DNA from 4 places in the Candidatus Thiodictyon syntrophicum genome. Region 4 is predicted to be linked to each of the others. Evidence: predicted binding sites of a transcription regulator. Region 4 holds the regulator's gene; each other region holds the start of a gene.

Region 1 (7,708 bases), 1.6 Mb from region 4:
TGACCCTGGCCGCGCGCGGCGAGGGTCAGTGGGCGAATCATCGTCGATACGGGGCGGGATTTCGAGTGCCGGAATGAAAAAGACCGCAGGAGGCCGCGGCCCCCGCGGGTGGGCTTCACTACCAGCGCTGCGGAACCCGCTGGAGTTGCGCGGTGTCGTAGCCGACGCCCTTGAGGAAGGCCTCGATTTCCTTGAACTTGGCCTCGGGGATCTGGGGTTGCCGGGCCATGATCCAGACATAGTCGCGCTTCTCGCGGCCGATGACGGTGATGCCGTAGTCGGGCTCCAGCCAGATGATCCGGAAGTCACCCTTGAAGGGCCAGATGAACTGCATCCCCCAGCGGGCATTGCCGGTGCCGGGGACGACGAAGCCCTTGGGGTGATATTCCTTCTGGGGGCCGTCGAAGGCGTCTTTGCGGAAACTGAAGGTCGTGGCGATGGTGCCGTCCGGGTTCAGGGCATAGGACTCCACGGCGTTGTGGGCGCCCTTCTCGACGAAGGTCGGGATGTTGGCGATGACATACCAAGGGCCCATGAAGCGGGCCAGGTCGACCTGGGGTACGGTCTGCATCGGTTTCTCCTGCGCCAGGGCGGCGGCGCTCATGAGCAGCAGTGAGATGGCGAGTAGGCGGGTGCTGGTCGGTGTCATGGTTCAGATCCGTTCATAGCGTAAGGTGCGGCCCTTGCCGGTGTCGCTCTCCAGCCCGATCCAGCGGCCGTCCGGGGTGTACCACAGGGTGATGTCGAGTTTGTCCGCCCGCAGCCGGTAGCGCTCGGCCTCGACCGTGCGGCCCTGGACGACACGGCGCTCGGTTCCCCCCGGTGTGACCTGCACCTCGACCATTTCGCCGGTCTGCGGGTTGAGCAGACGGGGGCGCTTCAGGAAGTCCCGGTCCCAGTAGGCAAAGGTGGAGACGCAGTCGGGAAGACGCCGCGCCTCGCCATTGACCTTAAGGGTCAGTGTGTCGGCCTGCTTGTCGCCCGCCACCGTAAAGGCCGTGCCGTTATCGTCGGTGCTGGCGCGGATACGTTCCAGGCAGCCGTTACGCCAGTCCTCGCGGCTCTCGTGGCGATAGCGGTAAGCGGTGACAAAGAGCAGTTTCACGTCGAAACTGGCGCGGCTGACGATCTGCTTGCCATTCGGGCCAGGGCCAACCTGAAAGCTGTGCTCGCCGATCGGGTCCTGGTTTAGAAAGACGCGAAAGCGCAGCGCGTCGGTTCGCGAGTCGGGCGCGGCGACGGCGCTATGGGCCACGGGGCAGGCAAGTAGGAGTCCCAGCAGGGCCGCGGCGCTGCGCGCTGGCCGGGAACTGGCGAGCGGGTGTTCAGTCATTGGGTGTCTCCGGTCTCGTGTGATGGGCCGGTCGCCTGGGCGGCCCCGGAATGAAGGCGTTGGTGCATTCGATGTACTCCCGGTAGCCGGGCCGGCGCTCGCCGATGTCCTGTTCCAGCAGGCTGACGCCGGAGACGCGCAGCAGGAGCCAGGTCATGAGGACGGGCGAGACAAGGGTCCACCAGCCGCCCGCGGCCAGCGCGAAGAGGAAGAAGGCCCACCAGAGACAGGCCTCGCCGAAGTAATTGGGGTGACGGGTGTAGCGCCACAGGCCGCGATCCATCACGCGGCCGGCGTTGCCGGGTTGCGCCTTGAAGCGGGCGAGTTGCCGATCGCCGAGCGCCTCGAAGCCGAGACCTATAACCCACAGGGACGCGGCGGCGGCGTCCAGCCAGCCCAGCGGCGCCTGACCCAGCATCGCCGCCAGGAGCGGCAGTGAGATCACCCAGGCCAGGATTGCCTGGAGCCCGAAGACCAGATAGATGCTCTTCCACCAGAAGCCCGGGTCGTTCGCCGCGCGCATGGCGCGGTAGCGGCGGTCTTCCGGTTCGCCCCAGTTGCGGCCTGTGATGTAGACGCCGAGGCGGCCCCCCCAGAGTGCGACCAGCGTGAACACGAGCCAGGCGCGCCCCTGAAGTTCGCCGGCAAGTCCGAGCATCCCAAGCAGATAGCTGAGCCCAAGCAGGACGAAAAATAGCGGCCAGAGTGAGTCGGCAAGACCCGCGTTCTTGAGCGGGATGCTCAGTATCCAACCGAGCAGGGCCAGGGCCAAGGCGACGGCCAGTCCGGTCGCGAAGATCGCGAGATCAAACATGGGCCGGGCCCCGGCCGCCTGCCGCGGTGCGCGCCGGCTGGCGGGGACTGGCCTGCGTATCCGCGTCGGGTGATGCTTGGGGGATGATTTTGCTGGTCATGGTGATTGCCGGTCGATCGATCTGCACGCTTGGGTGTCCACTTGATGTCCAAATGCGCAGATGCAAGGGCCAGGGGTGGACGCCGTGTCCGGGGCGGCGGCGCGTCGTCACGGCCGGGGCACTCAGGCGTGGCGGATGCCGGCCGAACGGTCGATAATGGGCGACCAACTCCCCTATGAGCGGCGATTAGCCTCCCCGCGGGGCGACGCGACGCGGACAACGACAGTGCCAGACGGCGCAGCGAGACAAGACGCTATCCTGGTCGTTGACGACGACCTGCTTATGCTGCGGTTGGTCGGCTCACTCCTGGTCGAGCGGGGGCTGCGCGTGCACACGGCGACCGGCTCCAGCGAGGCCCTGCGCATCGCCGCTGCGATCCGCCCCGACCTGATCCTGCTCGACCTGCACATGGAACCCTGCGACGGCTTCGCGACCTGCGCGCTGCTGAAGTCCAATCCTGTCACCGCGGCGATCCCCGTCATCTTCCTCACCGCTGACACCGACCACGCGGCCGTGGTGCACGGGCTTACACTCGGCGCCGTGGACTACGTCGCCAAACCCTTCGCGCCGGCGGTGTTATTGGCCCGGGTGCGCAGCCACCTGCTGCTCGGGCGGCTGACCGGCGGCCTGCGCGCGGAGGTGGCCGCCCGGACCGCCGAGCTGACCGCGTTGAACGGACGGCTCAAGCGCCTCAGTGCCGCCGCATCACTCGTCGAGCAGCGCGAACGGCGCCAACTCGCGCAGGGGCTGCACGACGGGGTGATCCAGACCCTGGCCCTGGCGCGGGCGCGGATCGGCGCCGCCACCGAGCCCCGGGTGTCGCTCGCCGAGATCGATGCCACCCTGGAATCCGCCATCGCCGATCTGCGCAGCCTGATCTTTGACCTGAGTCCGCCGGAGTTGCACCTCCTGGGCCTGGATGCCGCGCTGGCCAGTCTGGTGGAGCGCACCCGCCGACGCTTCCCGGTCGATCTCGCGCTGCGCGTCGGGGGCGCGCTGGACCCCCTGCCCGAGGAGGCGGCCGCGCTCGCCTTCCTGGGCGCGCGGGAGCTGGTCGCCAACCTGATCCGTCACGCCGCCGCGCGCTCCGGACTGATCCTGGCCGAGCGCGACCGCGACCGCCTGCGGGTTTCGGTGATCGACGACGGGCGGGGCATGGACGAGTCGCGCATCGGCCGCGGCTTCGGACTGTTCAGCCTGCGTCAGCGTCTGGAGTCCTTCGGCGGCAGCCTGAGGGTCGCGCCCCGCGCGCCCGGGGCCTGTGTCGTCCTGACCCTTCCGCTTGCAGGTCAGGCGAGCGCGACCGACCAGGTGAGAGACGGATCCTGAAGATCCTGATTGCCGACGACCATACCGTTGCGCGCGAGGGGTTGGCCATGCTCCTGTCCGGCCAGCCGGACCTGCAGGTGGTGGGCGCTACGGCGGATGGGTGCGCGGCGATTGCGCTCGCCATCGAACAACGCCCGGACCTGGCGATCCTGGATCTCGGGATGCCGGGCTGCAACGGCATCGAGGCGGCCCAAGCGATCCGCACTCAGTGCCCGGCGACCCGGGTATTGGCGCTCACCATGCACGCCGACGGGTGCTTCGTGCGGCGCATGGTGGACGCGGGGGCCGGCGGCTATGTGCTCAAGACCGCCGGTGCGCAGGCGCTGATCGCGGCAGTCCGTGCGGTCGGCGGGGGCGGGCGCTGGTTCAGCCCGGGGCTCGGGATCGAGGGTCCGCGCTGTCGGCCCCAAGAGAGCCTCTCCAAGCGCGAGCGCGAGGTCCTGACCCGCCTGGCCGAGGGCCAGCCCATGGCCGAGATCGCCGCCGCCCTGGGGGTCTCGGTCAAGACGGTGGAGACTTACCGCCGACGCCTGATGGCGAAGCTCAGTATCGGGCACGTCCCCGGACTGGTGGTCTACGCGTTGCGTCACGGATATCTGCGGCTCGACGCACTCGCCGGGGTCGATTGACCTGCCGCGCGTCCTGTCTTGGGCGCGGCGATGGCTGCCGACACTGGCCCCGCTCCCGCTCCTGCTCGTCCTGGCGATGGCCCCCGCCGCCGCGCTGGAGATCGATCCGGCCGCACGGGGTCTATTGCTGATCGATCCCGCAGGGGACTTCTGTCCAGCGGACGGGCTCGCCCCGCGCTGCTGCTCCCGGCACTGGCCCTGATGACGATCGACCGGCTGCTGCGCAACGGCTACGCCTGGTGTATCCCGTGCTGTTGGCCGCTTACGCTCTGTGGGCACTGCTTGGGATGCCCCCATCCATCGATGCTCCATTTCCTGACAAGGCCGATTTTACACTCGCCCCTCACCGGGACGGGCGCCAGGGTCAGAAGGTATTGGATATAAAGACAATGTAAGACATGGCGCGGTTTTCGCTTTGCAATGCCGGGGGCGCGCCGCGACCGCTGCCCGCACTACCAACCCCTATCGGAGACCGACCCATGAAGCACCACAAAATCGATCAACGCACGGCCGTCGGCGGGCTGGCGGGGGTGACCCTGCTGGTCGGCGGCGTCGCCGGCGCCGTTGCCGGGACTATCACCCCGCCCTCGCAGTTCTTTGCGATCTACAGCGGCAACGAGCACGAGTCCTACACGCCCGAAACCGGGTCCTGGGACATCGCATCATACGACTCGCTTACCGGCCAGCTGCCACAGTACGACGGTCCCGGCACCCTGACCGGGGTTTCCATCGAGATCACTCGATTTGCGGGCAGCGCAACCAGTTTTGCGCTGCTCAACTATGCGGACATCCTCTCGGGCAGCTTTACGGCGACGACCTCGGGGGCCAGCCAGACGATCGGCATCACGGCCTTCGGCGAGTCGGTGACCGAGCTCATCTCCCACCCGGATCTGACCTGCACCCTCGATGTCGCTCATCAGGATGACTGCTACTTATCGGATCCGGTGGATTTCGGTCCGCTCATCCTCGATATGACAGCGGCATCCTTCGCCAACTTCTACGGCACCGGAACCTTCGATGTCACGGGGAGCGTGGCGGGAACAGGCACCTTCGCCACCCTGGCGAATGGGACCGTGAACCACCTCTACGCGTACGGGTCGCAGGGCGTCAGTTGGGAGGGTTATGCGAGCGTCACGTACACCTTCGCCGACGTCCCCGAGCCGGCCGCCGTCGTCCTGATCGCGACCGGGCTCGCGGGGCTCGCGACCGGCCGTCGGCGTCGTCAAGGCGCGGGGCAAACCGGCTGAGGCGGCGAGCATGTCCCCACGGCGACCCGACAGCGAGGCAGCACGAGTCCCATGACCAACCCCGGCACGACCGCCACCGGCACCCCCGCCGCCGGCCAGGCGCAATTCGCCATGGCCTTCGGCACCCCCATCGCCTCCCGGCTATGGCCGCAGGCCGCGGGGCTGAATGCGGCGCTCGCCGCCCTGGTGCGGGACCTGGCGGCCGCCGCCCCCGGCGGCGGCGCGTGTTGGCAGGGGGGGGCGGACCTCTTCGCGCGCGACGCCGCGTGCCTGCGCACCCTGGCGGACCAGGCCCGGCAGATGGCCACGGGGCTGACCCGTACCCTGCTGGCCGACCCGGCGCAGGCTGAGGTCGGCTTCCGGCTGACGGGCTGGGCCAACCTGATCCGCCCGGGAGGCTACCTGGGGGTCCATCACCACGGCGGCGCCACCTGGTCCGGGGTCTATTTCGTGACCGCCGCGACCACCGGCCCCGGGCCGCTCGAGCAGGGCCGCCTGGAACTCCTGGACCCCCGCCCCGGGGTGCGCCTGAGCGGCCTGCCGGGCACGGTGCTGGACGGGCGCTGTCTGATCGAGCCCATCCCCGGGCTCATGGTCCTGTTCCCGGGCTGGCTCACGCACCTGGTCCACCCCTTCCAGGGCGCGGGGGAGCGGATCTCCATCGCCTTCAATCTTGCGGCCGTCCCGTCCTCGTCCGCGGGACCGGCGTCCGCCGGCGCGCCCGATTTCGGCACCTGATGCAGGCCGCGGCCCCGCCGAGCGGTGACCCGGTTGACCCGGTGGTCTTGGGCCCCCCGCCCGACGGCGCGGTCACGGCCGCCGCCGCGGCCCTGACGGCGGCCCTGTACGCGGCCCTCACCCGTTTGGGCGCCGCCCCGGCCCCGCCCGCCGCGGCCTCGATCGAGGACCTGCTCGCCCGGGCGGCGGCCGAGTTCCCGCAGCCGCCGGCCGACCGCCTGGCCGATGAGCCACACCTCGCCGCGGCCCTCGAGCGCTGCCGCCAGGCCCACGGCCGATGGATCGCCTTGCAGGAGCAGACCGCGGCGGCGGCCCTGCTCGCCGCCCCGGCACCGGTACGGGATGGCCCGCCGGACCCCGGGGGCCCGGACGGCTTCGGCGCTCAGGTCTACGGGCGGGTGGCGGACCTGTTCGAGCGGATCGACTTCACCGGCCGCGAGGTCGTGGTGATGGTCGGCTGCGGCCCCCTGCCCGGCACACTGATCCATGTGTTGGCCCGCACCGGGATCGCGGCGGCCCTGGGCCTGGACCGGGACCCGCGGGCGGTGGCCGTGGCCACCGCCCTGGCCCGGCACCTGGGGCTCGCGCGGCTGCATGCCCGGGTGGCCGACGGGCGCACCCATGACTATGCGGGGGCGGACCTGGTCTATGTCGCCAACCTGGTGCGACACAAGACGGAGGTCCTGGCGCGGGTGGCCGCGACGGTGCGCCCCGGCACCCCGGTGGTGTTGCGCGACCCGGCCCCGGGCGGCTGGCTGCTCGCGGAGCCGGGCAGCGCGCACCTGGACCCGCGGCTCGTCGTCACCGGCGAGGGGCCGGCGAGCACCCTGTTCCGCTCCCGACACCTCTTCCTGGTCCGGTGCTGAATCGCGCCATGCCTCACCCGCCCGCCTTTGAATTGCTCCCCGGCACCCTGCCCGAGGTCCGCTGGCCGCCCTTTGCGGCGAGCGCGGCGGCCAATCAGCTCGCGGCGCAGTTTCACCTGGAGCGCAGCCAGTGGTGGGACCCGGAGGCACTCGGGCGCCTGCAGCGCGCGCAGCTCGGGGTGCTCCTGCGCTACAGCGCCCGGACCATCCCGCACTACCGCGCGGTCATCGGCGATTGCCTGCCGGGGCTCGCGGCAGCGGAAGGGCCGTCGGGGATCCCAGACCTGACCTGGGAGCAGTTCCGGCGCCTGCCGATCCTGACCCGCCCGGACCTCCAGGCCCAGGGCGAGGCACTGGTGAGCCGGGCGGTGCCCGCGGGGCACGGTCGACTGCTGCGGGTGCAGTCGAGCGGCTCGACGGGAACCCCGGTCGGCATCGCCAAGACCGAGCTCTGCAACTTCTACTGGAAGGTGTTTGCGCTGCGCTTGCACCTCTGGCACGGGCACGACCTCGGGGCCTGCTTCGCCGCCATCCGCCACACCGAGAGTCCGGCCGCCATGGCGCCCCCCGGCGAGGTCCTGCCCAGTTGGGGACCCGGGACCCGCGACTGTCTGCAGACCGGCCCGGCCTGGCTGCTCTCCACCCGCAACGA
Region 2 (7,708 bases), 460 kb from region 4:
TTATCCTGAAAGACAATCGACTCCAAACGGTCGAAATAGGCCGCAAGCGGCTGGTTCAGACCTTGCCGCCAAAAAAATTGGGCATCCGCGAACCGGGGCCGGATCACCCGCTCATTGCCTCGTATCACTTGTTCCGGGCACTTGCTTTCGATGTTGGAAACGGCAATGAACCGTGCCTGCAAGCACCCGTTATGGTCACGCACCGGGAAGTACTTCTGATTTTTCTCCATGGTTTCGATGAGGACCTCGGGGGGCACCGACAGGAAGCTTTCATCAAATGACCCGAAGATCGCGGTGGGCCACTCGACAAGCCCCGTCACCTCATCGAGCAGTTCCGGCGGCAGGTCCGCCGTGACGCGATGGGTGGCCGTAAGTTGTTGGACTTGGTCGACGATGAGTGCGCGCCGCTGTTCAAAGCACGGCTCGACAAAGCCCCGTTCCCGCAACAACCGTGGGTAAAGCGAGGCGTGCGTTACCGTCAGCGGGCCTGGGGCGTGGAAACGGTGGCCGAAGGTCTCGGTCCCTGCGCGAACCCCAAGGACCTGCGCCGGCACGGCTTCATCGCCTAAGAGGATACAGACCCAGTGTACCGGGCGGACGAACTCCGCATCGCCGGTGCCCCAGCGCATGCGTCTTGCCACGGGTAATCCAGCGAGGGCTTGCTCAAGTACTCCCGGCAGCAGCCGCGCAGTGGTCTGTCCGGACTCGAGCGTCCGACAGACGACCCACTCCCCCTTGTCTGACCGTTCGCGCGCCAGATCCGATACCGCGACCCCACAGGAGCGGGCGAAACCTTCCAGGGCCTTGGTTGGGTGACCCTCCGGGCCGAAGGCGGCCGCGACGGCGGGACCCCGCCGGGTGATCGTACGATGCGCCTGCTGGGTCTCGACCTGCGCGACCAGTACGGCAAGCCGCCGCGGGGTGCAATAAGGAGTGCCCGGCCCGTGACCGATCCCATTCTCGGTGAGTTGGGCGTCAATCCCGTCGGCGAAGGCCTTTGCCAAGCCCTGGAGCGAGACCGGAGGCAATTCCTCCGTGCCGATTTCTATCAGAAGATCCTGGGTCATGCGCGCGCCCGTATCAAGAGTCATGGCTTAAGCATCGGAAACCCGAGGGATTCCCGGCGCTCATAATAGGCGCGCGCGACGTTTCTTGCGAGCGCGCGAACACGCAGGATAAACCGCTGTCGTTCGGTCACAGAGATGGCCCCGCGCGCATCAAGCAAATTGAAGGTGTGGGAGGCCTTGAGCACCTGTTCATACGCCGGCAGGGGCAGACCATCCGCTACGAGTTGGTGACTGATCCGTTCGCTGGCGTCGAACGCCGCCAGCAGCGCCGGTACCTCGGCCTTCTCGAAGTTGTAGGCCGACTGCTCCACCTCGTTTTGATGGAAGACGTCCCCGTAAGTGACGAGGCCGAACTGGGAGTGGCTCCACACCAGGTCATAAACGCTCTCGACCGACTGCAGGTACATCGCAATGCGCTCGAGGCCATAGGTGATCTCACCGCTGACCGGTCGACAATCGAGTCCACCGACTTGTTGAAAGTAGGTAAACTGCGTCACTTCCATGCCATTGAGCCACACCTCCCAGCCGAGACCCCAGGCGCCAAGGGTCGGCGACTCCCAGTTGTCCTCGACGAACCGTATGTCATGTACGAGCGGATCGATCCCAACATACCGCAGAGAATCCAGATAAAGGTCCTGAATGTCGAGCGGTGCCGGCTTCAGCAGGACTTGAAACTGGTAATAATGCTGTAAGCGGTTTGGATTGTCCCCGTAACGACCGTCGGTGGGGCGGCGCGAGGGTTGGACGTAAGCGGTACGCCAGGGCTCAGGTCCGATGGACCGCAAGAAGGTGGCGGGATGAAAGGTGCCGGCGCCCACCTCCATATCATGGGGCTGTACCATCACGCATCCGAGCGCCGTCCAATAGCGCTGCAACGCAAAAATGAGACCCTGGAAGCTGGAAACATCAACCGGCTCGAGATTCAAGCTGTACCCCCTACCGCGTTCGCGAAGTATAAGGGTGAGAGTATATCTGTTATGCGGGTCGGGTTGGAACTACTTCGCAGCGCTGCGGCTGCGCCTATTCCCGACGTTCGGGCATGAATTACGGGACCCCTGCGCTCGACCCGCCCATCTCCCTCACACACCCGGTGTCATGGCGAGGGCGCACCGGTGTCGGTGCACTATTGCAGTGCAGCCTGACCAGGGGGCGGTCCGTTCTAGTGCGCTTCCCAAGGGGGGCGTGAGCCAGCCGAACAGTCGCCGATGATCGGGGACGGCTGGGTGGGCTGTCGCAATGGGCGCTGGACTTAGACTCCTCACTCCCCCAAGGCGCCGGAGCTGGGTCACACAAGTGCCGGGTGGCCCATCCCCTGGCGCCCGAACCCTGTAGCCGGGGGTGAGTCCCGTCGCCGGGCGCGTCCGCGGCAGACGCTGCCGCTGGCGCGAATCGTGCTTAACCCTTGCGACGGATCGCCGCGCACGCTGCGTTCGACCAGCCCCAGGGTCGTGCCCTCAGGGTCGGCAGCGCGGGCGCCGGGTCATCCAGCGGGTCAGGCGTGCAGCACTTGCGTCGACCTGTTAGGCTCGCTTGCCCACGAGCGCGGGCGGCGGCAAGTTAGAACCACCCCCTCGCCGCCTCCCCGGTGAGTCGCACCAATTTATCCAGCCAGCATTTGGAGTATTCAATGGCCGACGTCCTGAAGATGATCAAAGAACATGAGGTCAAGTTCGTTGACCTTCGCTTTACGGATACCAGGGGCAAGGAGCAGCATGTGTCCATGCCGGCGTCGCTCGTCGACGAGGACATGTTCAAGGACGGCAAGATGTTCGATGGGTCCTCGATCGCGGGTTGGAAAGGCATCCAAGAGTCGGACATGGTGTTGATGCCCGAGGCATCGACCGCCGTGATGGACCCCTTTGCCGACGAAAATACCCTGATCATCCGCTGCGACATCCTCGAGCCGAACACCATGCAGGGCTACGAGCGCGATCCGCGCTCCGTCGCCAAGCGCGCCGAGGCCTACCTGAAGTCGACCGGGATCGCCGACACCGCCTTTTTCGGCCCCGAGCTCGAATTTTTCGTGTTCGACGACGTCCGCTGGGGCGCGAACATGGGTGGGTGTTTCTACAAGGTCGATTCCGACGAGGCCGAGTGGAACTCCGAGCGCGTCTTCGAGGACGGCAACATGGGGCATCGGCCCGGGGTCAAGGGCGGCTATTTCCCGGTGCCGCCGGTCGATTCCCTGAACGACCTGCGCGCCGCCATGTGCCTGGCGCTCGAAGAGATGGGCGTGCCGGTCGAGGTTCACCACCATGAGGTGGCGACCGCGGGCCAGTGTGAGATCGGCACCCAGTTCACGTCCCTGGTCAAGCGGGCGGACTGGAACCAGATTCAGAAGTACGTGTGCTGGAATGTCGCCCACGGTTGGGGCAAGACCGTGACCTTCATGCCCAAGCCGATGGTCGGCGACAACGGCACCGGGATGCACGTCCACCAGTCGCTCAGCAAGGATGGGGTGAACCTGTTTTCCGGCGACAAGTACGGCGGCCTGTCCGAGATGGCGCTCTACTACATCGGCGGCATCATCAAGCACGCCCGGGCTCTGAATGCCTTCACTAACGCCTCCACCAACTCCTACAAGCGGCTGGTTCCCGGCTTCGAGGCCCCGGTCATGCTCGCCTACTCGGCCCGCAACCGCTCGGCCTCGATCCGTATCCCGCACGTGTCCAGCCCCAAGGCCCGCCGGATCGAGGTCCGTTTCCCGGATTGCACCGGTAACCCCTACCTTTCCTTTGCGGCCATGATGATGGCCGGGCTCGACGGGATTCAGAACAAGATCCACCCCGGCGATCCGATGGACAAGGACCTCTACGATCTGCCGCCCGAGGAGGAAAAGGCCATCCCGACCGTGTGCCATGCCCTTGACATGGCGCTCGCCGAGCTCGACAAGGACCGGGAGTTCCTGACCGCGGGTGGGGTCTTCACCGATGATCTGATCGACGCCTACATCGCGCTGAAGATGCACGAGGTCACGCGGCTGCGCATGACCACCCATCCGGTCGAGTTCGACCTGTACTACAGCCTCTAGAACCCCGGGGCCTCGACCCGGCGCGTTGGCGGTGCCCCGAAACGGGGTGCCGCCTCCACGTTGAGTCAGAGGCCCGACTCGACTATCCTGTGTCGATGATCAGGATACTGCCAGTCGTTATCTTCTTCATGTCGATCGGCGCGTCCGCGCAGGTCTTCAAATGGGTCGACGCCGATGGTCGTACCCATTTCTCCGACCGTCGCGAGCCCGACGCCCAGGCCATCGGGCTCAAGTTGCCCAAGCCGGTCGCCGGCGACCCAACGGTTTCCCCTACCGCGGCTGCGCCAAAACCAGGACCCTATTCAGCGTTCGAGATCCTGTCCCCCGAAACCAACAAGACGTTGCGGCAGCCTGAGGACACAGTGGCCGTCAGCCTGCTGCTTGACCCGCCCTTAATGGATGGACACAAGATCGAGTTGGTCCTGGACGACGTCGCCATCCCGGTGGAGAAGTCGGCGGGGACGCAACTGAACCTTCAGGGGATCAGCTTCGGCAGCCACCGGGCCTATGCCCAGATCCGCGACCCCCAGGGTGCGGTCATTGCCGGCACCCCGATCGTGATCTTCCATCTACGCAAGCCTATTCCGCCGGGCGTGCTGCCTTAGCTGTTGCTGGTGGAATGCGCTGCCCTTGTACACCCTACGATGCCGCGTAGCCGGAAATGTGACCAAGCATTTGCGGCCAAATACTCTTCTTAGGATCAACTGCCGACCGCGCCTTCGCGGCCGAGGCAGGACTGTGGCGCGATTATTGCTTATTTGAAGCGGGGGAGACCGGACGACCGAGGTATCGGTGCGACCGGGTCCGCGGCGCAAGTCCCCGCGGCGTCCCCTACGCAGCGATAGCCACGACCTTCTAACGCCATCCATCGGGATGAGTGTGCGCCGCCTCAGACACCCGACAGGAATATCAGCAACGTGGCCACATCGCCGCTTGAACAAACGGTTCTGGATCATTTAAACACCGCGGTGATGCTCTTCGGTGCCGACCTGTGTCTGCGGTACTTGAACCCGGCGGCCGAGATGCTCTTTCAGTTCAGTGCTCGCCATGTGGTCGGTCTGCATGCCGTCCATGTGCTGCCCTGCCCGGACACCAAGGTCGAGCACCGCCTCAAAGAGGCCTTGCGCTCGCGGCAGCCCTTCACCGAGCGTGAACTCAATGTCACCCTCCTGGACGGGCGCACCATCACGGTGAACTGTACCGTGTTACCCCTGCACCATTTCGATGCAGAGGCCGAGTTGCTGGTCGAGATACACCAGGTGGACCGACAACTGCGCATCAGCCGCGAAGAGCACCTGCTGTCTCAGCATCAGGCTACGCAGGCCCTCATCAAGGGTCTCGCCCACGAGATCAAGAATCCGCTGGGTGGTCTGCGCGGGGCCGCGCAGCTCCTGGAGCGGGAACTCCCCGACCCGGGGCTGCGCGAATACACCCGCATCATCATTGAAGAGGCCGATCGCCTGCAGGCCCTGATGAACCGCATGATTGGGCCGAACCGGATGCCGATCCGCGTCAAGGTGAACATCCATACCGTGCTCGAGCATGTACGCGGACTGATCCTGGCGGAGAACCCGTCGGGCCCCGCGGTACAGCGCGACTATGACCCAAGCATCCCCGAGTTTACCGCCGACCAGGATCGCCTGATTCAGGCCTTGCTGAACATTGCGCGTAATGCCGCCGCCGCGGCCGGCAGGGTCGGCACCCTCGGTTTTCGCACCCGCGTGCTACGCCAATTCACCATCGGCAACCGGCGCCACCGCCTGGTATTGCTCGCGGAGGTCAGCGATGACGGGCCCGGGATACCGGATGAGCTCAAGGACCAGATCTTCTTTCCGATGGTCTCCGGGAACCCCGGCGGCACCGGGCTGGGACTCGCCATCGCCCAGGAGCTCATCAACCAGCATGGGGGGCTGATCGAATGCGAGAGCCGCCCCGGCGAAACGCGGTTTTTCGTCTATTTGCCGTTGGAGTCCGAACATGACTAAAGAGCCCAGGGTGTGGGTGATCGACGACGACCGATCGATCCGCTGGGTCCTGGAGCGGGCACTGCGCAAGGCCGAGATGCATGTCACCTGCTTCTCCAACGGGGTCGGCATCATGGAGGCCCTGGAACGGGAGCGGCCGGACGCCATCCTGTCGGATATACGGATGCCCGGGATCGATGGGCTGGATCTGCTGCGCCAGATTACCGCCCGTTATCAGGGCCTGCCGGTCATCATCATGACCGCCCATTCGGATCTCGACAGCGCCGTCTCGGCCTTTCACGGCGGGGCTTTCGAATACCTCCCCAAGCCCTTCGATATCGACGAGGCCGTCTCCCAGGTCACCAGGGCCTGCCGCCGGGTGCGCAGCGATGTCCAAGAGGACCTGCCAGAGCTTGATCGGCCCGAGATCATCGGTGAGGCCCCGTCGATGCAGGAGGTCTTTCGCGCCATCGGCCGGTTGGCGCGCTCCAACATCACCGTCCTGATCAACGGCGAGTCCGGAACCGGCAAAGAACTGGTCGCCCGTGCCCTGCACCGCCACAGCCCCCGCAGCGAACGCCCTTTCATCGCGCTCAACATGGCTGCCATTCCCCGCGACCTGCTGGAATCCGAGCTCTTTGGACATGAACGCGGCGCCTTCACCGGGGCCCAGGCCAGGCGTGAGGGGCGCTTCGAGCAGGCCGACCGCGGCACCCTCTTTCTCGACGAGATTGGTGATATGCCCGCCGAACTCCAGACGCGCTTGCTGCGGGTCCTGTCCGACGGCGAATTCTATCGCGTGGGGGGCACGGCACCGATTCGGGTGGATGTGCGGATCATCGCCGCGACCCATCAGAATCTGAATGAATTGGCGCGCCAGGGGCGCTTCCGGGAGGACCTGTACCACCGCCTGAACGTCATTCGCATCCACCTGCCGGCCCTGCGCGATCGGCGCGAGGACATTCCGCTGCTGATGCGCCATTTCCTCGTCCAGGCCGCCCGCGAGCTCGGCTGCGAGGTCAAGCTGCTGCTGCCCACCGCGGTCGACCAGCTCCAGCGCCTGGATTGGCCCGGCAACGTCCGCCAGCTCGAGAATACGGCGCGCTGGCTCACCGTCATGGCCTCCAGCAAGGAGGTCCATGCGGAAGACCTGCCGCCTGAGTTGAACGCGGTAAAATCCGACGGCGATCGGGACGAATCCTGGGAGGCGGTATTCCGGCGCTGGGCGCGCCAGAGTCTCAAGCGCGGCGAGAGCGCCCTGCTCGACCAGGCCATGCCCGCCTTCGAGACCATCCTGATTCAAACGGCCCTGGAGCACACCGGCGGGCGCCGTCAGGATGCCGCCCGGCTCCTGGGCTGGGGTCGCAATACCCTGACTCGCAAGATCAAAGAGCTTCAGCTCGATCTCGGCGGTGATCCGCAAGACGGCTGACACGAATCCCAAACGCCCCAGGACTCTCCCATGGACCACAGCCACATCGACCTCAAGGGCTCACAGATCGCCTCGATTACCGAGACCGAGTCCGCAATCGGCATCGTATTTTCACGCGCCCTGATCATCAAGCGGATGACCGGTTCACCGGAGCGCACCCGCTGGTGGCAGGCCGGCACACTCGTACTGGAGGACGTGGCGGCTCACCGCGGGT
Region 3 (7,708 bases), 2.1 Mb from region 4:
CGCCGGTCAGGCCGCCTTTCACACTGCGGTTACCGCCTACCTTTACCCCGCCAGCGCCCAGACCTTTGCCGACACGGGGTTCAATTTCGCAGCCTGGGCGGTGGCGCATGTGCCGGATGATGCCAACCGGGCATGGGATGAGCGGATTGGGTCCTGACCGGCCTTGATTTTCGCTTCGGCCACTGACGCTCGAGGCGCAGAGCGCCTGACACATGCGTGACACCGCTGGAGCGGTGTAACGAGAAAAAGTCCCGAGGGCGTTGCGCGCCCTGGTCGACACGCTGTCGGCGCTCCCGGGTGCCGCCTGACTGCGGCTCACCCGGCGCCCACCGCCACCGACTCCGGCTCCGCCGCGGTATGCCGCCACTGCACCGGTCCATCCCCGTTCACTGCCGCCTCATCCACCAGACAGCCAACGACGTCGGTCATGGACGGCAGGTCGAACATGGGCCGCTGCAACAGGCCCTCCAGGACGCTGCGCAGGCCCCGTGCGCCGGTGCCGCGGGCGATGGCCTTGCGGGCGATGGCGACCAGGGCCTCGGGGGTGAACTCCAGGCTGGCCCCCTCAAAAAGGAACAACTGCTGGTATTGACGCACCAGGGCATTGCGGGGCTCGGTCAGGATGCGCACCAGCGCGGCCTCATCGAGATCATGCAGGGCGACCACCACCGGCAGGCGGCCGATGAACTCGGGGATCAGCCCGAAGTGGCGCAGGTCGTCGGGCTGGGTCTCGTCATAGATGCGGGCGGCGGCGCGCGGGTCGGCCTTGGCGGTGATCTCCGAGTGGAAGCCGATGGCGGAGGGGCCGGGCTCCAGGCGGCGGCGCAGGACGCGCTCCAGCCCGGCGAAGGCGCCGCCGACCATGAACAGGATGTTGCGGGTGTCGATTACCGGGGTCTCGGCCGACTCCTTGCGGCCCTTGGCGCTGATCTTGACCTGGGTGCCCTCGATCAGCTTCAGCAGTGCCTGCTGCACGCCCTCGCCCGAGACGTCGCGGGTGCCGTGGCTGTTCTCCCCCACCCGCGCCAGTTTGTCGATCTCGTCGATGTAGACGATGCCCCACTCGGCCACGTCCTTGTTGCCGCCGGCCGCGTCCAGGAGGCGCACGATGATGCCCTCCACGTCGTCCCCCACATAACCCGCCTGGGTCAGGGTGGTGGCGTCGGCGATGACGAAGGGCACCCCGACGATGCGCGCGAGGGTGGCGGCGAGCAGCGTCTTGCCGGTCCCGGAGGGGCCGAGCAACAGGATATTGGACTTGTCGATCTCCACCCGGTCACGGTCGTCGAGGGCGCGGCGCGGGTGTCTGGCCTCCACGGCCAGGCGCTTGAAATGGTTGTGCACGGCCACCGCCAGGCATTCTTTGGCGGACTCCTGGCCGATGACATAGAGGTCGAGTTGGTCCTTGATCTCTTTGGGCTTGGGCGGGGGCTTGAGCGGGCCGTTGAGCGACCGGCACCGCCCCCAACTGGTGACCACCTGGTGGGCCAACGCGACGCAGGCCTCGCAGATGTGGCCGTCGATCCCGGCAATCAGCGGGGTTTCGACCCCCTGAGAGGCCCCGCAAAAGGAACAGGTCTGGAGTTTGTCGTTCATGCCGCCTGCTCTCCTAGTGGACTGTCATCGAACCTGATCCCATCGATTGGGGGCTTAGCCACCGACCCGGCCGCCCCCTGCCGCAGGCCGCCGATCCAGGCCTTCTGGCAATGGCGCCGCGCGCGCTCCTCCAACAGTGCCCGGATCTGGGGTCTGGCCTGAGTGAAGGGAATGGAGCGCCCGGGCTGGATGCGCTCGCATAGCAGCAGGTGAAAGCCCAGTTCGGACTCCACCGGGCCGCCGAGGTCGCCCGCTCCCAGGGCGAACAGGGCCGCGTCGAGCGCCGGGTACAACTGGCCGGGCACCACCTCGCCCAACCGCCCGCCCTCCAGGGCCGTGGGGCACTGCGAGTGGCGGCGTGCCAGGGCCTCGAAGCGCTGGGTCCGGCCGCCGGCGGGGCCCCGCACCTGCTCCGCCAGGCGCTCGATGCGCGCCTGCACGAGGTCGCGCCGGCTTTCGGCATCCTCGTCGTTCACGGTGATCAGCAGGTGACGGGCGGTGCGCCGCTCCGCGACGGTGAAACGCTCCTGATGAAAGTCATAGAACAGCCGTTCCTCCAACTCGTCCACCCCCGCGTGGCGGCTGCCGACGCGCTGCATCACCGCGTCGAAGGTCAGCTCGCGCCGCAGCGCCAGGTGCAGGCCCTCCAGGTCCAGGCCGTTGCGTTCCAGGTCCGATCGGAACTCCTGGGTATCGCTGTAGCGCCCGCGCACCGCGGCCACGGCCGCCGCGACCTGGTCGAGCGGAATCACCAGGCCGCGCGCCTCCGCGGACCCAAGCACCAGGTCCTCCAGTTCGAAGGTACGCCGCGCCTGACGGGTAACCTCCGCCAACTGGGCTTCATCGAGGTCCGCAACACCCGCCTGGAAACGCTCCCCGGCGGCACGCAGGAGGTGATAGCGGAACTCGCCCCGGTCGGTCGCGCCGGCGGTTGGCGGCAAAGCAGTCTGGAATGCGCTCATGGGCATTGATCCTGGAAACAGGTAGCGTGAGTCATTTCCGGATTACTCGTATCCGGCACGGAGCGCAACGCGTAGCCTGAATGGAGCGCAGCGCAATCCAGGTCCCGGCGGCAACTCGCTGATTCGCCGCGTATCTGCGAGGTCGTCCCCGGATTGCGCTGCGCTCCATCCGGGCTACGGCGACATCGCGGCGAATACTCGCCGAGGCTTGAAGGGCTGTCACGAGTACCGCCTCACACCTCGTCATCGATCGCCTCGCCATCCAGCGCCGACTCCGGCACCTGAAGCGCGTTCGGTCCATTGAACCAGACCTGGTATGCAACCCCGCCCGGGGCGTCGCGCACCACCTTCAGGACCTCGCCCTCGGTGCCCCGCTGCACCACCACCCGCCCTTGAATGCCCAGCGGGATGCGCGCCCTCACCCGGTCGCGAAACTCGAAGCGGCTCGGTATCCAGGGGTCGCCGGCGAGTTGCAGTTCCTCCTCCCGGCAGCCGACTACGCGGTCCTGCTCCAGGAAATGGACCGAGTAGATAATCTGGTCCTGGAGAAAGGTCCCGAGGTCGCGCACGAAGCCGACACTGCCGCGCCGCAAGAGCAGCGCCCCGGTGGGATACCCGGGAAAGGTCCCATCGTTGCGCACATTGCGCAGGACCCGCACCTGGGTCCCATATTCAAAGGCCGGCAGCATGGGGGATCTGCCCGAGCAGGTCGCTCAAAGGGATATTGGCGGTCTTGGGTTCGTGCAGGTGAAAGACCCGGAAGACCTTCTCCGTGCGCGCATCCGAGACCACGAAGTCGTGATAGGCCGCCGCCAGCCGGTCCGCGTGCAGCGTCCAGCGCGCCGCCGGCCCATCCGGCAGTTCGTCCACCTCCCCCAGGTAGTCATGGAAGCGCTGCAGGATATGCAGCCGGTTCACCTGCACCACCTTGGGATCGTAGTCGATGCGGAAATAGTCCAGAAAGTCCTCCGCGCTGGACAGTTCCTCCAGGTCGGAATCGAAGTCGTCGATGGTCATGATGGCCTCCGGGGAAGTGGCTAGTGGCTAGTGGCTAATGGCTAGTGGCTGGTTGGATTGACTAGCGACCAATGAAACTCAGGTTCCCGCCGGCCCGCGCCACCGCGGCCTCGGTCACGGCGCCTTGCGCCAGGGCGCGCAGCTCTTTGATGCCGAGTCGGTCGCTGGTGTCGATCTCGGCGATCTTGTCGAAGCGCTCCAGGGCCGCCACCGGCTCGCCCAGACGCAGCAACAGGTAGCCCGCACCCTTGAGCGCCAGGAGCAGGAAGCGGGTCAGGCTCATCGAAACCAGCACCGAGGCGCCCAGGTCCGACTCGGACAGGTCCTGCCAGCGCGCCGGCAGGTCCAGGCGGGCGGCGGCAAGCCTGATCGCCCGCTCCGCCGTCGCCAGGGCCTCACGATAGCAGCGCCGGTAATAGAAATAGCGATACAGGGCCACCACCACCGTCAGGTGCTCGGGCTCCAGGAAATAGGCGCGCAGCAGGCTGTGCTCCGCGACGGGGTCCCCATAGTGCTCGGCGGCGTAGGCCAGGAGCCGCCCCACCTCCGGGGTCACCGGCTCGTCGAAGTACATGGGTTCGCCGTTGAAGTCCAACAGGTCCATCGTCACACCCCCAGGGTCGGATAGTGCTGGTCCGGCGGCTCGCAGACCTGCTTTGCGTCACACACCTTGCACTCGTCTTCCGGGGAGCAACCGCCCGGCCCGCAGCCGTGAACGCCCAGGTGTTCCTCCAGGTGCCGGATACGGTCCAGCAGACAGGTGATGGCCCCGGCGACCGGGTCCGGCATCAGGTGGTGGTCCAGGTCGATGCCTAAGGGATTGGGATGACGCGAGGGGCGCGTGCGCACCACCTTGGCGGGAATGCCGACCACGGTACTGTCGTCCGGCACATGGCCGATAACGACCGAGTTGGCCCCCACCTTGACCCGGCGGCCCAACACCACCGGCCCCAGGATCTTGGCCCCGGCCCCCACCACACAGCCGTCCCCCAGGGTCGGGTGACGCTTACCACGCCGCCAGGAGGTCCCGCCCAGGGTGACCCCGTGGTAGAGGGTCACATCGTCGCCGACCTCCGCGGTCTCCCCGATCACCACCCCGGCCCCGTGGTCGATGAAGAAGCGCCGGCCGATGCAGGCCCCCGGATGGATGTCGATGGAGGTCCAGATGCGGGCCAGATAGCTGATGAAGCGCGGCAGCCAGCGCAGGCCCCGTCGCCACAACGGATGGGCCAGGCGATGCAGTAGCAGGGCATGGACTCCCGGGTAGGTCGTATAGACCTCGAAGCGGTTGCGCGCCGCCGGGTCTCGGGCGAAGACGCTGTCCACGTCCTCGCCGATCATGGACCAGACGCCGGGCGGCGGCGGTGCTGCCAGTACGACGTCGCTCATCGCGATACCCTCGAAAGAGGATTTGGCCGCAAATGAACGCAAACGAACGCAAATGAAGAACTCGCTATCGCGCCTTTCCGCAGCTTGCTGCCGCTGCACACTGGCGACGCGACCAGGTTGCCGAGGCCGTCAGGGATTAATTTGCGTCTATTTGCGTTCATTTGCGGCAAAAAATCTTCTCCCGCTTGCATAACCGGTACGGGCGTCACTGCAGCACCGCGCCTGGATGACCGATCTCGACCAGGAAGCCGCGCAGGTCCGCGGTGTTCGGCGAGCGCTTGTTGCGGGTGACGAAGTGCCGCACCAGGGGCAGCACGCGCTCGGCCTGCTCCGGCGCCAGATCGAGTTGCAGGGTCTCGCCGTAGACCTGGCGGACGGAACTGCGCCCCGAGTGTTTGCCGAGCACCAGGGCGTGCATACGCCCCACCTCGGCCGGGTCGATACCCTGGTAATTGCGCGGGTCCTTGAGCAGCCCATCGACATGGATACCGGCCTCGTGCGTGAAGGCACCCTGCCCGACCAGGCTCTTGTGCCAGGCGACCGGCTTGCCGGAGGCGCGGGCCACCAGGCGGGAGAGCACGTCGAAACGCGACATGTCCACCCCGGTATCCAGGCCCTGGGTATGCTTGAGGCCCATCACGACCTCCTCCAGGGCGGCATTGCCGGCCCGCTCGCCGAGCCCGTGGACCGTAGTATTGACGTGGGTTGCCCCGGCGCGCGTCGCCGCCAGGGTGTTGGCCGTGGCCAGACCCAGGTCGTCGTGGGCGTGCATCTCAAGCCCCAGGTCGACGCGCTCGCGCAGCGCCCGGATGCGCTCGAAGACCCCGAAGGGCTCCAGCATCCCCATGGTATCGGCGAAGCGGAACCGGGTCGCCCCCGCCGCCTGGGCGGTCTCGGCCGCCAGCCACAGAAACCCGGGGTCGGCCCGGGAGGCGTCCTCGCCGCCGACACAGACCTCAAACCCCAGGTCGCGGGCGGCCCGCACCTCGTAGGCGATCTGGCGCAGTACCCAGTCGCGGTCACGCCCGAGCTTGCCTTGAATCTGCTGATCCGAGACCGGGATCGACAGGTCGACCAGGTCCACCCCCAGCCCCCGGCACTGCTCCAGGTCCTTGGGCAGCATCCGCGCCCATACCATGAGGCGGACCGGCAGATCCAATGTCGCCAGGGCACGGATGGAGTCGCGCTCCTCCTCGCCCATGGCCGGAATGCCGACTTCGAGTTCCGGGACCCCGATAGCCGCGAGCCCGCGGGCAATCGCAAGCTTCTCCGCCAGTGAGAAGGCCACGCCGGCGGATTGCTCGCCGTCGCGTAGGGTCGTGTCGTTGATGGTGACGAGCGGTCGATGGGCTGACATGGGTTCGCTTCCGGTTCCGTTTGGAAAGCTCTAAGCAAACCGCGTGCCATAGATTTCGATTTTTTTGGATCAGTTGCTTAGTGCACGCAGCAGCGGTCCCTGACGGATTTGCGACAAGCCCGACAGGGGGCGCCTGTCGCAGAGCCTACCGCCGAAACCGGCAGCGTAACGCCCCGGCTGGAGACGGTATGGCCCGCCTAAGCGGATGCCGACTGCCCAATCCGGGTCCTGGTCAACTGATCCAGCACCTGACAGGTGCCGTCCGGTGCGCCCGCGTCGGCGAAGGTCCAACTGCGCTCGCACAGGATCTCGTTCCAGGGGATCAGGGGGGAGGTCCAGGTCGGTATCACGGTCTGATAAACCGACCGGCACAGGCGGTCGAACTGCGCATACCCGTCGGCAAAGTAGTTGGCGACCAGCCCCCCAAGCCGGTCTTCGTACAGGCTGCCGAGCGCGAAACGAGGGTCCAGCATTGGGCTTTCAGGGAACACGGTGCCATCCTCCCGGATCACGAGCTTCTTGATTTCCTTGGCCACTCCACGGTGACAGCGGGCCCCATTGCAGACGTAAGCGGCACAAGGATGCTCGGTCAGGAATCGCTTGGTGCGAAACGTGAGAGAAAAAGAAAGCCCCCGTGTACCGTAGAGTTGACCCAAGTCGCACAGTTGCAGGAAGAGGTCGCACAAGTGCTCCTCCGACAGTCTTTTCTGTTCAATAGTCGCGCCGCATCCGAAATGCAGCAAAGGCTGTGTCGTTAATGGTGACAGGGGGACGAGGGGCTGACGTGGGTTCGCTTCCGATTCCGTTTGGAAAGCCCTGAGCAAACAGCGTGCCACGGCCTTCGACTTTTCTGATCAGTTGCTTAGCGCACGCAGCACCGGTCCTTGACGGATTTGCGACACGGCCTCCGTGGGGTGCCTGTCGCAGAGCCGACCCTAGCTCCCGTTGATGGTGCTTTTCGTGCCGCTCGTGCGACCCGCCGTGCAACCAGCCGTGCAACCACCTGTGCAACCACCGGTGCAACTCTGCGTGCAACTGGTCGTGCAACCACTCGTGCAACCACCGGTACAACTCTGCGTGCAACTGGTCGTGCAACCACTCGTGCAACCACCGGTACAACTCTGCGTGCAACTGGTCGTGCAACTGCTTGTGCAGCTGCTCGTGCAGCTGCTCGTGCAACCACTCTTACAGTTCGTACAGCTCGTGCAGTCTGTACAGTTCGTGCAACTGCTCGTGCAACCACTCGTACAACCGCTTGTACAACTCGTACAGCTTGTGCAACTCGTGCATGGCGGGGCATTGTTCTGCACGCAATCCGTGCAGCCCGTGCAGTTCCATGCCAACTCCCCGGCGCCGCCTCGCCCGACTTGATCAAGCGTAACGGCGG
Region 4 (7,708 bases):
TGGCCGCCGCGCTCTTGACCCTGGGTCTGGGCCTGACGACCCGCAGCGCCGTCGCGCTGCAGAGCGACGCGGCGCAGCCCATGCTGATCGAGGCCGACCGCGTCGAGGTCGACGAGGGCAAGAGCACCAGCCTTTATCTGGGCCAGGTCCAGGTCGACCAGGGGACCATGCGCCTGCTGGCCGACCAGGTCACGGTCCACCACCGCAGCGACCGCCAGATCAAGTACATCATCGCCCGGGGCGAACCGGCCAGTTACAAACAGCAACTGGACGGCGAGCAGGGCGAGATGCAGGCCTTTGCCAAGCGCATGGACTACGACGCGGACCGCGACGAGCTGATCCTGACCGGCGAGGCGCTGGTGATCCAGGGCACGGACCGCATCGCCAGCGAGCGGATCGTCTATGATCGGGCCCATGCACGGGTGCAGGCGGGAGGCGACAGCCGGGTGAAGATCCAAATGACGCCGCAGGCCAAGAAGGACGGCAAGCCGCCGGCGCCCGGCACCGCCGCGGCACCCCCGGCGCCCCCGGTACCCACCCCCAAGGCACCCCCGCCCGGCAAGCAGGGCGGCGCGTGAGCACCCTCTGCGCCACCCACCTGAAGAAGCGCTACCGCAACCGCCAGGTCCTGCGGGACGTGAGTGTCGAGGTGAACGCGGGCGAGGTGGTCGGCCTGCTCGGCCCCAACGGTGCCGGCAAGACCACCTGTTTCTATCTGATCGTCGGGCTGATCCCGAGTGACCACGGACGCATCGAGTTGAACGGCCGCGACCTCACGCAACTGCCGATGCACGCCCGCGCCCGGGCGGGACTGAGCTACCTGGCGCAGGAGCCCTCGGTCTTCCGTAAACTCTGCGCACGCGACAACATCCTGGCGATCCTTCAGACCCGCCGCGACCTGAACCGCAACCAGCAGCGCGAGCGTTGCGAACAACTGCTCCAGGAACTGGGGATCAGCCATGTCGCCGCCTCACTCGCACTCAGCCTGTCCGGCGGCGAACGCCGCCGCCTGGAGATCGCCCGCGCACTCGCCGTGGACCCGGTGGTGATGCTCCTCGATGAACCCTTCGCCGGGGTCGACCCGATCGCGGTCGGCGACATCAAGGCCATCGTCGCGCACCTGCGCGAGCGCAACATCGGCGTCCTGATCACCGACCACAACGTCCGCGAGACCCTCGACATCTGCGATCGCGGCTACATCATCAGTGACGGCAGCATGATCGCCGCCGGCACTCCCACGCAACTGCTCGCCGACCAGCAGGTGCGCGAGGTCTACCTCGGCACCGATTTCTCCATGTGAGCGCCCCAGACCATTCCGCCATGGCGCCCGAATAGGCTAGAATCAAAACAGGCACTCAACTTGCTAGACTCGATCGGTCCACCCCACACGCAGCCCCCGCGATGAAGCAGTCCATCCAGCTTCGACTTGGTCAGCATCTGTCGATGACGCCCCAGTTGCAGCAGGCGATCAAGCTCCTTCAGCTATCCAACCTGGAGCTCCAACAGGAGATCCAAGAGGTCCTGGACAGCAATTTCATGCTCGAGGAGGGCGATGAGGCCGACCGCTTCCAGGCCGCCGACGCCGCCGACGCCCGCCTGGTTCAGGACGCCACGCCGGAGCCGACGGCCACCGTCCAGGAACAGACGATCGAACGCGAGGTTCAGGGCGAGTCCAGCGAGATGCCGGACGAGCTCCCGGTGGACACCCACTGGGACGATGTCTACGAAAACTATCTCCCGAGCGGCAGCCAGGGCAGCGACGACAACGACTTCGACCCCTTCTCCCAGCAGAGCCGCCCGGAGACCCTGCATGACCACCTGATCTGGCAGCTCAATCTGGCCCGGCTCAGTGCGCGCGACGAGGTGATCGCGCTCGCGGTGATCGACGCCATCGACGGCAACGGCTACCTGCGCACGGACTGCGAGGAACTGCTGAGCACCCTGGGCGACCCGACGATCGCCCCCGAGGAGGTCACCACCATCATCCACCGGGTCCAGTCATTCGACCCGGCGGGGGTCGGCGCCCGCGATCTGCGCGAGTGTCTGTTGCTGCAACTGCGCCAGTTACCCCAGGGCGCGCCGACGGCCCCCGGCCAGACCACGCCGCAGGCGCTGGCCATCGCGATCTGCGCGGACGGGTTCGACTTTCTGCCCCGCAACGACGTGGCGGCCCTGGCACGCCTGCTGGGCGCCCCGGAAGCGGCGATCCACGCCGCCCTGGAGGTGATCCGGCACCTGAATCCCCGCCCCGGCACCTTGATCGCGGAGACCGCGTCGGAGTACGTTGTACCCGACATCTTCGTGCGGCGTGTGGAAGGTGTGTGGCAGGTCGAGCTGAATCCGGAAACTACGCCTAAACTAAGAGTGAACGCCGACTATGCGCGGCTCATCCGGCGCAGCGACCAGAGTGCGGACAGCATTGCCTTGAAAAGTCACCTGCAAGAGGCCCGCTGGTTCATCAAGAGCCTGGTCAGCCGCAACGACACGGTCCTGCGCGTCGCCGCCAAGATCGTGGAATTGCAGCAGGAATTTCTCGAACGCGGTGAGGAGGCCATGAAGCCGCTGATCCTGCGCGACGTCTCCGAGGCGCTGGACCTGCACGAGTCCACCATCTCGCGGGTCACCACCCAGAAATACATGCACACCCCGCGCGGGACCTTCGAGTTCAAGTTTTTTTTCTCGTCCCACGTGAACACGGCGGCCGGGGGCGAGTGTTCATCCACGGCCATCCGCGCCCTGATCCGCAAGATGATCACCAATGAATCGGCCCGCAAGCCCTTGAGCGATAGTCGGATCGCCGACGAGTTGGCCGATCAGGGCATCAATGTTGCGCGACGCACCGTCGCGAAATACCGCGAGGCGATGGGCATCCCACCCTCGAACGAACGCAAACGCCTGGCTTGACAGGCGGTTTGAAACCAGAGGAGAAGACCAGACCATGCATATCAACCTGACGGGTCACCATATCGACGTGACCGAGGCCCTCAAGGGGTACGTCGATAACAAGTTCGAGCGCCTGGCTCGCCATTTCGACCACGTCATCAACGCCCACGTCATCCTGACGGTGGAGAAATTGGCCCAGCGCGCCGAGGCCACCCTGCATGTGAACGGCGGTAAGCTGTTCGCCGACTCGGTCCATGAGGACATGTATGCCGCCATCGACACCCTGATCGACAAGCTGGACCGCCAGATCCTGCGCCACAAGGAGAAGAAGGCCAGCCACCGCCCGGTGGCCGTCACCGGCACCAAGCCCGGCGAGACCGAGTAAGGGCGAACCCCGATAAACCACAGGGTCGCACCCGGGCCGGCACGCACGGACACCTCGGACACCCGTTCGAGGTGTCTTTCGTTGCGACCCGGGGCCATCCGAACCAGTGTGACGGGCGCGTGCGTCCCGCACGACCAAGAGGAGTCAGCCGACATGACCCGCACCCACTTGCGCGACCCGCGCCGCGGTACCTGCCGCGCCGTCCGGCATTGCGTCCGCGGCCAGGAGCGGTAGCCGATGTTACCGCCCGACTTCATCAACGAACACCGCATTGGCCGCGGTCTTGAGATCGCGAGCAAAAAGCGTCTGCTCGAGACCCTGGCCCGCCTCCTGGCCACGGACCATCCGCAGTTGAAACCGGACCTGATCTTCGAGCGTCTCCTGGAGCGCGAGCGGCTCGGCAGTACCGGGCTCGGGCACGGCATCGCCCTGCCCCACGCCCGCGTCAAGGAGGCCACCCAGTCCCTGGGCGCCTTCGTCTCCCTCGCCCGCGGGGTCGATTACGACGCGGCCGACGGGGAGCCTGTCGATCTGGCCTTTGCGCTGCTGGTGCCCGAGACCGCCACCGAGGAGCACCTGCAACTCCTGGCCGAGTTGGCCGGCCGCTTCAACGATCCCGCGGTGCGCCAGCAGTTGCGGCAGGCGGGGTCCGCCGCCGCCGTCCTGCGCGTCTTCGGCGTCGCCTAGCGCACGGCGCCCCATCATGGCCGACAGCCTCCAGTCACTCATCCGGCACACCGGGCCCCGCACCCGGCTGCGCTGGCTCACCCCTGAGCCCGGCACCCGCCGCCCGCTGCGCGGGGACGACCCGACCCTGTCCGGCCAGGCCCTGGTCGGGTCGCTCAACTGCATCCACCCGAACCGGCTGCAGGTTATCGGTCGCGCGGAACTCGTGTACCTGGCCGGTCTCGGCGCCACCGCCTTCGCCGAGACCATCGAAAAGCTCTTCACCGACCGGCCCACCGCGGTGATCTTCTGCGACGGGATCGAGCCCGAACCACTGTTCTGGGACTGGGCCGAACGCACCGGCACCCCCCTGATCGGGTCCCCCGTCTCGGACGAAGAGTTGATCAATCAACTGCGCTACTATCTGACCCACGCCTTGGCGGAACGCAAGACCATCCACGGCGTCTTCATTGAGGTCTTGGGGATGGGCGTGCTGCTGGCCGGGGACCCGGCGGTCGGCAAGAGCGAGTTGGCGCTCGATCTGATCAGCCGCGGACACCGCCTGATCGCCGACGACGCACCCCAGTTCGCCCGCGTCGCACCGGAGAAACTGGAAGGCACCTGCCCGGATGCCCTGCTCGATTTCCTGGAGGTCCGCGGCCTGGCACTGGTTCAGTTTGGTTCTTCCTTATCCTTATGTTTTTGTAGTATTTTTATAACCTGGGCTGTCGAACTCTAAGGACCTCATCCCACGAGAGTCCCTGCTGGAGAATCCCCAGAGCCACCGCAGGAACCTGTTTTGTCGTGAAGTGGCTGCGAATAAAGTTATGGACAATCCACAACATATCCAATGTTCTTTGCAAACCAGAAATGCTCTTCGCGTACGTATTCGTTCGGCGGCGATAAGCAGAATTCTTTCGCCGAAATGAAGCGTTCGATGCTTCCAAATGATTAGCATGAATATCGGCTGGCGTCACATCTTGATCGGTTTCTGGATGCTCCGGATGAGGGGTTTCGTATTTGGGACGCGAGTGCCCCGTTCTATCAGTTCCTTTCCCTTTATTCTTAAGGCGCACCTTCACACCGCGACGAAGCACTTTCGGTGGGCGGCCGCGTTTTCCGGTTCGCAATACTTCGTGGCAAATTTCAAACAGGAGATTGCCATACCGACGTTCCCCGTCGGTGACTAGAGTGACATCGCCAGTACGCAGGATGACATCTCTAAGTATTTGTATGGCATATGAAAATAGGCTGCGATCCTTTTTCCCGCACTGAAGCGCCCAGATAAATCGACTTGCCCTTTCCATCAGTACGATCGTCCAGCCTTCACAATCCTCCGGGGGGACATTCCTATTCACTTTCGTATAAAGCTCATCACCTTCGATCAGTTGCTCAATAAAGGTGTGCGTCAGGGCATATATGACCAGCACATCCTTGCAATCGGCCAGGCGACGCTCCCATAGGAGCAACGTATTCTTCGCAATCGCGAAGGCCCGGCAGGCGGCGTTCAAGCCGATCCCCTCAGTGCGCGTTTTGAGCACTTGAATGATGAAGCTGGTCGGTTTCCTGAGCCCCTCGATAAGGGTGGCTTTGGTCTCGGAAAAGAGCCTATTGCAACTTTGACATCGCCACAGCAAACGCGTACCGTTATGACCGGTTTGATACGTCTTGTGATGCCGACAATTCTGTGAATTGCAATGAGGGCATGTCCATTGTCCGTTCAAGAAGTTCTCACTTATTCAAAAAGTGACGGAAACCCGCGCCGAACTAGATATATTACATATATTTCAATGTCTTGTAAACAGGAATTAAACTGAACCAGTGCCCGGCCTTGGGATTCTCAATATCCGGGCCATGTTCGGCGAGGGGGCCGTGGTCCGACGCAAGACACTGAATTTGATCATCGACTTGAAACCGCTTGATCAGACTCAACTCGACCGCATCGACCGGCTTGCGGGGAGCCTGTCCGCCAGCACCATCCTGGGGGTGGCCGTGCCCCGGATCACCATGCCCGTGGCCCCGGGGCGCAACCTGTCCATCATTGTGGAGGCCGCGGTACGCCACCAGATCCTGCGCATTCGCGGCTATGATGCCGGGGTCGACTTCATCGACCGTCAGGCGCGCGCGCTGAGCAATGACCGCCCCGACCCACCCGAGGTGCGTTCGGGCGGCACACCGGTCGCCACCGCGCCGTCGCCCGGTGGGCCCCGCCCGGGGCCCACCGACGGCGGGGCCTGACCAGGCATCCCACCATACCCACCAACCCGTGGACCTCACCATGAGACTCGTCATCGTCAGCGGCCTCTCCGGCTCCGGCAAGAGTGTCGCCTTGCGCACCCTGGAGGACCTGGGGTTCTACAGCATCGACAACCTGCCGCTGTTCCTGCTCAAGGACCTGGCCCTGGGGCTCAAGGACGCCGTCGACGAGGTCTTCAGCAACACCGCCGTCGGCGTGGACGCGCGCAGCAACCCCGAGGAGCTGAAAAACCTGCCTGACCTGATCCTTGCCGCCCAGGCCCGCGGCGTCGAGTGCCAGGTGGTATTCCTTGATGCCCACACCGATACCCTGATTCGCCGCTTCAGCGAGACGCGCCGCCGCCACCCGCTGACACGCCAGGAGCGACCGCTCGCCGAGGCGATCAAACTGGAGCGGCAGTTGTTGGAGCCGATTCGCCAGGTCGCCGATATCCGCATCGATACCACCCTGACCAACGTCCATGAATTACGCGATCTGGTCCGGGTGCGCCTCGCCGGCGATGCCTCACCCAAGGCCTCGATTCTCCTGCAATCCTTCGGCTTCAAGCACGGTCTGCCCCAGGACACCGACTTCCTGTTCGACGTGCGCTGCCTGCCCAACCCCCATTGGCAATCGGAGCTCAAGCCCTTGACCGGGCTCGCGCGCCCGGTCGTGGAGTTCCTCGAGTCAAGCCCGGACGTGATCGCCATGCGCAACGACATCGCCGCCTATTTCGACCGCTGGATCCCGCTGTTCGAGACCGATGGCCGCTTTTACCTGACCATCGCCATCGGCTGCACCGGCGGCCAACACCGCTCCGTCTATCTGGTGGAGGCCCTGCGCGGGCACTTCGAGCGCAGCGGACACAAGGTCATGGTCCGGCACCGGGAACTGCCGTGAGCGTCGGACTGCTGCTGATCACCCACCACCCCCTGGGTGCCGACCTGTTACGGGTCGCCGCCGGGATCTTCGGCACCTGCCCGACGCGGGTGGAAGCCCTCGAGGTCGAGAACGACGCCCCCTGCGACCTGATGCTGGCGCAGGCCGAACAAATGGCCGGGCGGCTCGATGCCGGCGACGGGGTCCTGGTCCTCACCGATATCTACGGCGCCACCCCGGCGCGTGTCGCCGGCGCGCTGCTCGCGCGGCGGCGGCACCTGCGGGTGCTGGCCGGGGTCAATCTGCCCATGGTCGTGCGCGCCCTCAACTATGCCGCGCTGGAGTTGGACGTCGTGACCGAGAAGGCCCTGGCCGGGGGCCGCGACGGCGTCCGCATCTGCCCTGGACCGGGCGCGGAGGATTGACGCCGATGCTGCGCCGGGACCTTGAGATCATCAACAAACTCGGGCTGCACGCCCGGGCGGCGGCCAAGCTGGTCAACTGCGCCACCCGCTTCGGGAGCTTCATCGAAGTCGAGCGACGCGGCCAGCGGGTAAACTGCAAAAGCATCATGGGCATCATGATGCTCGCGGCGAGCCGCGGCACCTGGATCATCGTGGAGGCCAGCGGCGACGACGAGGCGGACGCGATGGCGGCGA

The links. Region 4 encodes sigma-54, which starts transcription at its own class of promoters, with help from an activator protein. Its sites were predicted from a motif close to TGGCANGNTNCNTGCTT; they were not measured.
Region 1: THSYN_RS35490 (VPLPA-CTERM sorting domain-containing protein) is a predicted target of sigma-54. The motif match lies at 4,605-4,621, and genes of this name have one in related genera.
Region 2: glnA (glutamate--ammonia ligase) is a predicted target of sigma-54. The motif match lies at 2,448-2,464, and genes of this name have one in related genera.
Region 3: nifV (homocitrate synthase) is a predicted target of sigma-54. The motif match lies at 6,354-6,370, and genes of this name have one in related genera.

Annotation. Positions count from the first base shown of each region.
Region 1 is NZ_CP020370.1:5,692,499-5,700,206, reverse strand. It holds gene THSYN_RS24300 (lipocalin family protein) at 119-649, opposite strand; gene THSYN_RS24295 (DUF6134 family protein) at 653-1,333, opposite strand; gene THSYN_RS24290 (DUF1295 domain-containing protein) at 1,326-2,147, opposite strand; gene THSYN_RS24285 (ATP-binding response regulator) at 2,473-3,576, shown strand; gene THSYN_RS24280 (response regulator) at 3,624-4,205, shown strand; gene THSYN_RS35490 (VPLPA-CTERM sorting domain-containing protein) at 4,685-5,452, shown strand; gene THSYN_RS24270 (putative 2OG-Fe(II) oxygenase) at 5,504-6,190, shown strand; gene THSYN_RS24265 (class I SAM-dependent methyltransferase) at 6,190-7,056, shown strand; gene THSYN_RS24260 (phenylacetate--CoA ligase family protein) at 7,065-7,708, shown strand, end outside.
Region 2 is NZ_CP020370.1:8,718-16,425, forward strand. It holds gene glyS (glycine--tRNA ligase subunit beta) at 1-1,091, opposite strand, end outside; gene glyQ (glycine--tRNA ligase subunit alpha) at 1,088-1,993, opposite strand; gene glnA (glutamate--ammonia ligase) at 2,695-4,098, shown strand; gene THSYN_RS00050 (DUF4124 domain-containing protein) at 4,194-4,703, shown strand; gene glnL (nitrogen regulation protein NR(II)) at 5,070-6,083, shown strand; gene ntrC (nitrogen regulation protein NR(I)) at 6,076-7,494, shown strand; gene THSYN_RS00065 (hypothetical protein) at 7,525-7,708, shown strand, end outside.
Region 3 is NZ_CP020370.1:2,573,115-2,580,822, reverse strand. It holds gene THSYN_RS10835 (hypothetical protein) at 1-157, shown strand, start outside; gene clpX (ATP-dependent Clp protease ATP-binding subunit ClpX) at 316-1,596, opposite strand; gene nifM (nitrogen fixation protein NifM) at 1,593-2,558, opposite strand; gene THSYN_RS10820 (nitrogen fixation protein NifZ) at 2,792-3,247, opposite strand; gene nifW (nitrogenase-stabilizing/protective protein NifW) at 3,231-3,575, opposite strand; gene THSYN_RS10810 (hypothetical protein) at 3,637-4,179, opposite strand; gene cysE (serine O-acetyltransferase) at 4,182-4,964, opposite strand; gene nifV (homocitrate synthase) at 5,170-6,321, opposite strand; gene THSYN_RS10795 (hypothetical protein) at 6,519-7,007, opposite strand; gene THSYN_RS33710 (hypothetical protein) at 7,351-7,692, shown strand.
Region 4 is NZ_CP020370.1:467,706-475,413, reverse strand. It holds gene lptA (lipopolysaccharide transport periplasmic protein LptA) at 1-578, shown strand, start outside; gene lptB (LPS export ABC transporter ATP-binding protein) at 575-1,300, shown strand; gene THSYN_RS02060 (RNA polymerase factor sigma-54) at 1,402-2,904, shown strand; gene hpf (ribosome hibernation-promoting factor, HPF/YfiA family) at 2,939-3,268, shown strand; gene THSYN_RS02050 (PTS sugar transporter subunit IIA) at 3,506-3,955, shown strand; gene THSYN_RS02045 (hypothetical protein) at 3,972-4,673, shown strand; gene THSYN_RS02040 (IS1 family transposase) at 4,648-5,658, opposite strand; partial or broken gene THSYN_RS02035 (HPr(Ser) kinase/phosphatase) at 5,756-6,172, shown strand; gene rapZ (RNase adapter RapZ) at 6,213-7,070, shown strand; gene THSYN_RS02025 (PTS sugar transporter subunit IIA) at 7,067-7,474, shown strand; gene THSYN_RS02020 (HPr family phosphocarrier protein) at 7,480-7,708, shown strand, end outside.